2 regions of the Synechococcus sp. YX-04-1 genome follow, and region 1 is predicted to be linked to the other one. Evidence: predicted binding sites of a transcription regulator. Region 1 holds the regulator's gene; the other holds the start of a gene.

Region 1 (4,796 bases):
GTAAGGGCCTGAGGCCCGCCCGCTGCAAAGCCTGCTGATCCCGATCCAGGGAGTTCTGGAAGGCTTGGGGGTCGGCGAGGCTTGTGGTCATCGCGGAAGCATCTGTCCGGGCGATCCCGGCGAGACCTTGAATCTAGCGGCGAGATCACATTCCACAAGAGGATTGACACCACCCATGGTGTTTGGACAGGGCGAGACCCAACCGCCTGCGAGGCTTGACGAACTGCACACCACCGATGAGCCAATCCCTTGAACACCGCACTGATGGCCGTCGCCCGCAGCAGTTGCGACCGTTCTCGGTGACCTGGAATCCCATGGGGTTCGCCTTGAGCTCCCTTGTGGTTCACACCGGTCGAACCGCTGTGCTCTGCAGCGTCTGCTTGGAGGACAAGGTTCCCCGCTGGCGTAAGGGAGAAGGGTTGGGATGGCTCAGCGCCGAATACCGTCTGCTGCCCGGCTCCACCCCACAGCGGCAATCACGGGAGCTAATGAAACTCTCGGGTCGCACCCAGGAGATTCAGCGGTTGATCGGCCGCAGCCTGCGCGCCGTGATCGACATGGAGCGCCTTGGTGAGCGCACCTTGCTGATCGACTGCGACGTGATCCAAGCGGACGCCGGCACCAGGACGGCCTCGATCACCGGGGCTTGGCTTGCCCTGGACCAGGCCTGCCGATCACTGGTGGAACAAGGAGTCCTGGAGCAATCGCCCCTGGTCGACCAGGTGGCGGCCGTGTCCGTCGGCTTGGTGGATGGCCAGGCCTTGCTGGATCTGGACTACAGCGAAGACAGCCGAGCTGAGGTGGACCTGAATGTTGTGCAGGCCGGCGATGGACGTCTGTTGGAAATCCAGGGAACTGCTGAGGGAGCGCCCTTCAGCCGCAACCAACTCAATGAGCTGCTGGATTTAGCGGAGCCGGGAGTGTCATCCCTGATGCAGGCGCAACGCCAGGCCTTCAACGAGCACAGCAGCGTTACGTAATAACCGCTACATGGCGGCCACCGCCAGCTCCGTAACTTCGCCTCACCAGGGGGTTGTCATGACCAGTAGCCGAGGTTTCAGCCGATACGCCCCGCAGATGGTGGCTCCAGCTCCCAGCGCAGAGCCGGCCAACCGTTCTCTCCTGGAGATCATCCGGGATCTCGATGGCGCCAGCAGTGAACTGGTTGACCGCAACAAGACCATCTTCTTCCCCGGAGATCCCGCAGAACGGGTGTATCTGATCCGCCGGGGAGCCGTGCGCCTGTCCCGCGTTTACGAGTCGGGTGAAGAAATCACCGTGGCCCTGCTTCGCGAGAACAGCCTCTTCGGAGTGCTGTCCCTGCTGACCGGTCAAAGGTCCGATCGGTTCTACCACGCTGTGGCCTTCACCCGGGTCGAAATGGTGACGGCACCGGCGACCTCCGTGAAGGCCGCCATCGAAGCAGACACCAGCGTTGGCCTGCGCTTGCTGCAGGGTCTCTCCAGCCGAATTCTGCAGACCGAAACGATGATTGAAACCCTGACCCACAGGGACATGTCATCCCGGCTGGTGAGCTTCCTGCTCGTGCTGTGCAGGGATTTCGGCGTGGCAGATGAGCTGGGCATCACCATCGACCTACGCCTGTCCCATCAAGCCATCGCCGAAGCAATTGGCTCAACACGGGTCACAATCACGCGTCTGCTGGGAGACTTGCGTCAATCCGGTCTGGTTCAGATTGACCGCAAGAAAATCACCGTTCTGGATCCAATCGCTCTGGCCAAACGCTTCAGCTAAGCCGGCCATCGACCGACGGGTGCAGCCATGAGCGGCTGGGCACTGATCCTGGTTCTGCTGGTGCTCGGGGGCGTGCTGTCGACCCTGGGCGACCGTTTGGGCAGCCGCGTCGGCAAAGCGCGACTCAGTTTGTTCAGGATGCGCCCAAGGCGCACCGCCGTTTTGATCACGGTGCTGACCGGCAGCCTGATCAGCGCACTCTCGCTTGGCCTGATGCTGTTGGTGAGCCGGCAGTTGCGGGTGGGCCTGTTTGAACTGGATGCCCTGCAGGAGAAACTCCAGGACAGCCGGCAACAGCTGGAGGCAGCCGAGCGGGAACGGGACAAGACCCAAACGGAAACCAAGCGGATCGCCACTGAGCTCAAGCAATCGCAGCAACGGGCCAACACCCTGCGCCTTGAACTGGCTCCTCTTCAGAAAGAGCGGGCCCAACTCGAAGCTGAACGTGAACGCCTCAGCCAGGACATCGCCTCCCGCGATGCGGACATCCAGCGGACGGAAGCCGAACTCAACAGCGTTCGCAGCCGCATCCGTGCCGGTGAGCAGGAACTCAAGGAACTGGAACGCAATCTGGTCGCCCTGAGGCGTGGATCGGTGGTGATCAGCAGCGGACAGACCTTGGCGAGAGCAACGGTTCGACTCGATGCCCCAGACCAGGCGAAACAGGCTGTGGACAGGCTGTTGCAGGAGGCCAATCTCAACGCCTACGGGAAAGTGCGGCCTGGCGAAGCCCCCGAACGCCAGTTGATCCGCGTTCCGCGCAGCGATGTTGAACGCCTGCAAAGCATCATCCGCAAACCGGAGACCTGGGTGATCTCGCTGCGCTCCGCCACCAATGTGCTGCGGGGTGAAACAGCGGTGTACGCCTTCCCCGAGGTGCGTCCCAACCGGCCAGTGGCCCAACGCGGAGACGTGCTGGCCACCACCACACTGCCACCGGATGAACGCACGCCAGAGGGCATTCGCACACGACTGAACCTTCTCTTGGCCTCGGCCTATGCCGAGGTGCAGCGGAGAGGATCGCTGAGCGAGGGCCTTCAGTTCGATGGATCAGCCCTCTCCCAACTGGCCCAGACCCTGATGGAAGGACCCAGCCAAAGCGTTGGATTGGAAGTGATTTCCGCAGGGGTCAGCAACAGCGCCGATCCTGTCGTCGTCACAATTCAGCCATCCCCATGAAACGGGTGGCCGTTCTCGATCCAGGCCGCTGCAAATGTGGTCTTGTGCTGGCTGATCTTCAGCTCGGCCTCGTGCGCGAAGGGCATGTGCTGGACCCGGACGCTGTGGAACCCTGGCTGGAGAAGTGGAATCACGACCAAGCTCTCGACCGCATCCTGATCGGCGACGGCACGGGCAGCCGAGCCTGGATCAAGCAACTGGAATGGCTGGGCAATCTCACCGTGATTCCTGAACAGGGAACAACCCTGAGGGCAAGACAGCGTTACTGGACGTTGTGGCCGGCTCGAGGTTGGCGACGAATGCTGCCGGCAGGACTGCGCATTCCACCGGTGGATCTGGATGCCGTGGCCGCTTTGGTGATGCTCGAGGAGCACCTGCAGTGCCGCCTGAAATGGCCGGTGCCTGCTCCCACGTTCTCGCTCAGAACCTGGCCCTAACCATGAAGGTGTAGTCACCCCCCGGTTCCAGCCTGTAATCAGAACGCACCAGAAACCGCCGAAGGGCATCCTCAATCAGGGCTCGTCCCAAGGACGGCTCCACCATCAGTTCGCCGCGGTCAAAGGCCCAGGAGAACTGCCACTCGAAGCCTCCAGCCGAGACTTCACCCTCCACGCACTTGGCTTGAAAACACTGGCGGAGCACCCGCAAATGGGCCGTTGTCGCCGGGAGAGCCGGCATCAGTCGACTGGCTCCAGGTCATAGCGAAAACCGTTGATCCAGGTTCCAGCACGCTCAAAGCTCTGGCGCTGAAGACGTTGAATCCCGTCCAGAACAGCATCAAGAACAGCGCAGACACAAGGTTGCTCCACCTTGCTGAACGGGCCAAGAACATGGGACACCGTTCGAGCGCGACGCTCAGCAGGATTCTCAGCTGGTGCACCAATGCCGATCCGCAGCCTGGGAAACGCCTGAGTCCCGAGATGTTGAATGGTGCTGCGCAAGCCGTTGTGGCCACCGGCGCTGCCCTGGGCCCGCAATCGCAAACGACCGAGCGGAAGATCCATGTCGTCCACCAGCACCAGCAGTTGGTGGGGCTCCAGCCCGAACCAATCAAGGGCAGCACGAATCGCGCGTCCACTGTCATTCATGTAGGTCTGGGGCATCAGTAAGCGCAACCGCTGCTCACCCACCCCTGTATCTGCTGCAAGACCATGCAACTTGGCTTGCTGACGAAAACTGAATCCAGAGCGCTCACCCAAAAGCTCTAGGGCCATGAAGCCGATGTTGTGGCGAGTGCCTGCATATTTCTCCCCCGGATTGCCCAGTCCCACCACCAGCTTGAGATCAGTGGTCATACCGCTGGAACAACTCAGTCGCTGGGGGGAAGTTCTTCGGCCGTCTTCGCAGCCTCACCGGACACCTCCGGCTCAGCCATGGCTTTGTTGATCTCGCGCTCGAATTCCTTGGACGCGGATTGGAAGCCCTTCAGGGTTTTTCCGAGGGTCCGGCCAAGTTCTGGCAACCGTTTCGGCCCGAAGACCAAAAGAGCAACGGCGCCGATAACCGCCATTTCGGGGAGACCGACGCCGAAGATGTTCATGGGTGCTGATCAGCCGAGGCCGTTCCAGTTCACGTTGATGCCGTCGAGGATGAGGGACTTGTTGTACAGCTGAAGAATCACCAGCAGAAACACAAGAAACAGCACCATGAAGATGCCCATCACCGGAGTGGTGCCCCATCCGGGTACCACCTTGCCGTACTCGGAGTTAAGTGGGCGGAGAAGGTCTCCCAGACGGGTGCGTTGTGCCATGGCGACGCCGGGTCTCGGGTGGTTTGAAGTCTCGATACTGTAGGGGCCGACTCCGGTTCGGGGTTGATCCTGTCGAGAGATGTGATGGAAACGTCGTCCCCAGCCCTGTCCG
Region 2 (4,796 bases), on a different contig from region 1:
CGAGTCCGGGAGGGCAGCTCAGGCCCTTCTGGCTGCAGCTGTAGGCAAGATCAACCTTCCACTCGTCGATGTAAAGCGGTACACCCCCCAGGGAGGTGACGGTGTCGAGCAGCAGCAGGCAATCGTGCTTCCGGCAGAGGTCGCCAATGCCCTCCATTGGTTGGCAGACACCCGTTGAGGTTTCGGCATGAACCATCGCCAGGATGGCAGGCTTGTGCTCGATCAGCGCCGCTTCCAGCTCATCGAGGGAGAACCACTCACCCCAGGGCTTCTCAATGGTTTTCACCTCAGCGCGGTAGCGGCCGGCCATGTCAGCCAGTCGCAGGCCGAAGTATCCCTTGACCGCCACGAGAACGGTGTCTCCCGGTTCGACGGTGTTGGCCAGGGTTGCCTCCATGGCAGCACTGCCGGTGCCGCTCATCGGAAGTGTGAGGCGGTTGTCGGTCTGCCAGGCGTAACGCAGCAGCTCTTGGACCTCACCCATCAGCTCCACGTAGAGAGGATCAAGGTGACCAATCGGCGTTCTCGACAGAGCCTTCAGAACCGTTGGGTGGGCATTTGAGGGGCCGGGTCCAAGCAGAAGGCGGTCGGGTGTGCCGATCGGTGCAAAGGCTTTGCGGTGACGATCGTCAACAGGAAGGAGTGAGTTCGTCGTCGCCAAAGCCCTGATCGTTGGTTCGTGATGGTGAGCCTACGCAGTCACGCCCCTTGGGAGGGTGAGGAAAGCGCAATTGCAATCTGTTCGAATCTTGCTTGAACCTGTGGGCTCAGCGCTGGCGCACGTTCGTTTCACCAAGGCCCTTGGCCAGGTGATCAAACGGCTGAAGGACGGTGGAGAGCTGATCGGATGCAGCACCGTTGGCCAGAAGCATCTCGGAAACAACTTCTCCCAACAAAACGATGCTGCGGACTGTTGGGCCGGTGGGTACGCCGAGACTCTTATAGGTGTCGTCGAGTCCGTTCAGAACACGCTCATTGAGGATCGTGGAGTCACCAGCCACCAGGGCGTAGCTGGCGTAACGAAGGAAATAGTCCATGTCCCGCAGGCAGGCGGCGAGCCGGCGGGTGGTGTAAGCGTTGCCGCCAGGCAGAAGCAGGTCGGGTTCATCCCGGAACAAGCGCTGACTGGCTTCACGCACAATCTCGGCAGCAGAGCCGTTGATCAGCTCAACGGCCTGAATCCGCAGCGTGGATTCATCTAGGTACGCATTGATGCTGTCGATCGCTGGACGATCGAAATAACGACCCAACTGGTCGTAGCGACCGATCAGACCGCTGATTGCATCGCGCATGTCCCTGAATCTCCAGAGGATCCCCAGCGGAAGCTAACACCGTTGAGGCGGTCAGATCCTTTGGCAGGCCTGCATTTCAGCCAAGTTGACAGAAACGGTTACGCAGTCGCCCTCTAGCGGTTAAAACGTACCCCTTGATACAAAATGGTGACTTGTGGCTCTATACGGTCACATCACTGCACAATTCAGTCGAACAGTCCTTTCTTATGTCGAAATCCCCCCAGGACGTCCTGCGCCAGATCAAGGACGAAGGCATCGAACTGATCGACCTCAAATTCACCGATCTGCACGGCAAATGGCAGCACCTCACGGTCTGCACCGATCTGCTGGAGGAAGAGTCCTTCACTGAGGGCCTGGCATTTGACGGCTCATCCATTCGCGGATGGAAAGGCATCCAGGCCTCCGACATGGCCATGGTGCCGGACCCCAATACCGCCTGGGTGGACCCCTTCTACCGGCATAAGACCCTGAGCATGATCTGCTCGATTCAGGAGCCACGCACCGGCCAGCCCTATGAGCGCTGCCCCCGCGCCCTAGCCCAGCGAGCTCTGAACCACCTGGCCAGTACCGGGCTGGCCGACATGGCTTTCTTCGGCCCTGAGCCGGAGTTCTTCCTCTTCGACGACGTCCGCTACAACTCGGCCGAAGGTGGTTCCTTCTACAGCGTTGACACCATCGAGGCGGGCTGGAACACCGGACGCATCGAGGAAGGCGGCAACCTCGCTTACAAGATCCAGGAGAAAGAGGGCTACTTCCCTGTCGCTCCCAACGACACCGCACAGGACATCCGCTCCGAAATGCTCCTGCTGATGGGTCAGCTGGGCATCCCCACCGAGAAGCACCACCACGAGGTGGCTGGCGCGGGCCAGCACGAACTCGGCATGAAATTTGCTGAGCTGATCGAGGCCGCCGACAACGTCATGACGTACAAGTATGTCGTTCGCAACGTGGCCAAGAAGTACGGCAAGACGGCCACCTTCATGCCCAAGCCGGTGTTCAACGACAATGGCTCCGGCATGCACGTGCACCAGAGCCTTTGGAAGGGCGGTCAGCCCCTGTTCTTCGGTGAAGGCACCTACGCCAACCTCTCGCAGACGGCCCGCTGGTACATCGGCGGCATCCTCAAGCATGCTCCCGCCTTCCTGGCCTTCACCAACCCCACCACCAACAGCTACAAGCGTCTGGTGCCCGGGTTTGAAGCACCGGTCAACCTCGTCTACTCCGAAGGCAACCGCTCTGCCGCCGTGCGGATCCCGCTCACCGGCCCGAGCCCGAAAGCCAAGCGCCTCGAGTTCCGTTCGGGTGATGCCCTTGCCAACCCCTATCTCGCCTTCAGCGCCATGCTGATGGCCGGTCTGGACGGCATCAAGAACCAGATTGATCCCGGCGATGGCGAAGACCGCGACCTGTTCGAACTGGCAGCTGAAGAGCTGTCCAAGATCGCCACAGTTCCTGCGTCACTCAACGGCGCTCTCGAAGCGTTGAATGCCGATCGCGCCTTCCTCACCGCTGGCGGCGTGTTCAGCGACGACTTCATCGACAACTGGATCGACCTGAAGTACGAGGAGGTTCAGCAGCTTCGCCAGCGGCCGCACCCCCACGAATTCACCATGTACTACGACGCCTGATCAGTGCCCATACATCCCACGACCCGCCTCCCTGGAGGCGGGTTTTTTTGTGGACTGCTAAGCACGCGATTGCGCGTCACATTCGCTGGAATAGCGCTGTTGTCTGGATCCGCGATGGCATCAACGCCCCTGAGCAAGCTTGCGTACCAAACGCTTCAGCAAGGCAAAAGCATCGCGGGCCTGGCCCACAAAGAGCTGAGCACAAAGCTGATGGAGCTGCTGGCTCCCGATGCCGTTCCCAAGACGGAACCCGTGTCCGCAGAAGTTCTTGGAGAGCTTCGCCTGGACATGGGCAAGCTCCAGGAACAGGATTGGCAGGATGCCGAACAGGGGATTTACCCCGAGCAGTTGTTGTTCGATGCCCCCTGGCTCGACTGGGTCAGCCGCTACCCGCAGGTTTGGATGGATCTTCCCTCCACCTGGGATCGACGTCGTGAGCGCAACGTGCGCGATCTGCCCAAGGAGACCGACAAAGAGCTTTACCCCGAGTACTACCTCCAGAATTTTCATCATCAAACCGACGGGTATCTGAGTGACCACTCGGCCGGTCTCTACGACCTGCAGGTGGAAATCCTCTTCAATGGCACCGCCGATGCCATGCGACGGCGGGTCTTGGCTCCGCTGAAACGGGGCTTGAAGCACTTCGCAGACCGTGCACCCGGCTCCCTGAAGATTCTCGATGTGGCCACCGGCACGGGCCGGACATTGCACCAAATCCGGGCTGCTGTGCCCCACGCACAGCTCATCGGAACCGATCTCTCCGAGTCGTACCTGCGTCAAGCCAACCGCTGGCTGAATGACGGCGATGCATCGCTGGTTCAGCTGATCCGTGCCAACGGAGAATCCTTGCCATTGGCGGGAGGATCGGTTCAAGCCGTTACCAGTGTGTTTCTGTTGCACGAACTGCCGGCGGAAGCACGCCAGAACGTCCTGAACGAGGCCTGGCGTGTACTCGAGCCTGGTGGAGTGTTCGTGCTGGCCGACTCTGTTCAGATGGCTGACTCACCCAAGTTCGCTGCAGTGATGGAAAACTTCCGGCGTGTCTTCCATGAGCCCTACTACCGCGATTACATCGGCGATGACATCGACGCCCGCCTCTCAGCTGCAGGGTTCGAAGGCATCACCGCGGAAACCCACTTCATGACGCGGGTCTGGTCAGCGCGCAAACCCATCGCAGAGGCCAGCTGAGGGGATTCCCTGACAGCGTCCCTTGCACGAACGGCTGCGAGCCATAGGGTGTGCTCGATTCTGAAGGGAACTTCATGACAAATCCCTTCCGGCTGCGTTGGCTTCAGGGCTGGACGTTTCAGGTGGTGCTGATGGAAGGCCATGTGCAGGTGGAAGCCCACGGTTTCGGCATCTGCCTACGCACGGCTGTGATGCCAGGGGAAAGTCCTCAGGCAGCGGCCGATCGTTTGGTCTTATCTGAAGATCGACGCAGGCGGGCTCTGCACAATGCCTGGCTTCGTGGTCAGGACATGGCGCAGCCCACTGAAGTGTCAACGACGAAGGAGGTTGCCCCCTCCTCCAATTCGCTGGTGGTGGTTGGCTAGGCCCATCGCCAACAGGTGACCTGTTCTCCTGATCTATTCAGAGCCGAGCAAGAAACCAAGCCAAAGCAAACCCTGCTCCACCAAAACGCATTGCCCTCCAGAAGCGCTCCCCCGAAGACGGTGAGAGGGGCCATCCCACAGGTGGCTGGCTAATCAGGTTGGAGCCAAGTTTGCCTCGTTGCACCCAACGCCGCGCAGCAACACCCGACCGGGCATGGGCCTGACATTGGCCTTGCAATAGAAGGCGGGAGGCACGGTGGAGCCAACGCAATGCACTGCTGGGACGTTTGCCTTTGCGCTGTTCCACGCCGTTGCACCCACAT

The links. The regulator NtcA, encoded in region 1, controls nitrogen genes in cyanobacteria. The targets are predictions, from matches to a motif close to GTANCNNNNGNTAC.
Region 2: a site for NtcA is predicted at 1,420-1,433, ahead of glnA (type I glutamate--ammonia ligase). Genes of this name have one in related genera too.

The regions. Positions count from the first base shown of each region.
Region 1 is NZ_JAUONZ010000001.1:34,866-39,661, forward strand. It holds gene Q3Y53_RS00205 (cob(I)yrinic acid a,c-diamide adenosyltransferase) at 1-91, opposite strand, end outside; gene rph (ribonuclease PH) at 237-980, shown strand; gene ntcA (global nitrogen regulator NtcA) at 1,039-1,755, shown strand; gene Q3Y53_RS00220 (DUF3084 domain-containing protein) at 1,783-2,934, shown strand; gene Q3Y53_RS00225 (resolvase) at 2,931-3,371, shown strand; gene Q3Y53_RS00230 (DUF3146 family protein) at 3,355-3,612, opposite strand; gene pth (aminoacyl-tRNA hydrolase) at 3,612-4,229, opposite strand; gene Q3Y53_RS00240 (TatA/E family twin arginine-targeting protein translocase) at 4,244-4,474, opposite strand; gene psbH (photosystem II reaction center phosphoprotein PsbH) at 4,484-4,684, opposite strand; gene psbN (photosystem II reaction center protein PsbN) at 4,769-4,796, shown strand, end outside.
Region 2 is NZ_JAUONZ010000002.1:65,491-70,286, reverse strand. It holds gene Q3Y53_RS03675 (alanine--glyoxylate aminotransferase family protein) at 1-661, opposite strand, end outside; gene Q3Y53_RS03670 (allophycocyanin subunit beta) at 768-1,292, opposite strand; gene glnA (type I glutamate--ammonia ligase) at 1,499-2,920, shown strand; gene Q3Y53_RS03660 (class I SAM-dependent methyltransferase) at 3,035-4,108, shown strand; gene Q3Y53_RS03655 (copper-binding protein) at 4,183-4,473, shown strand.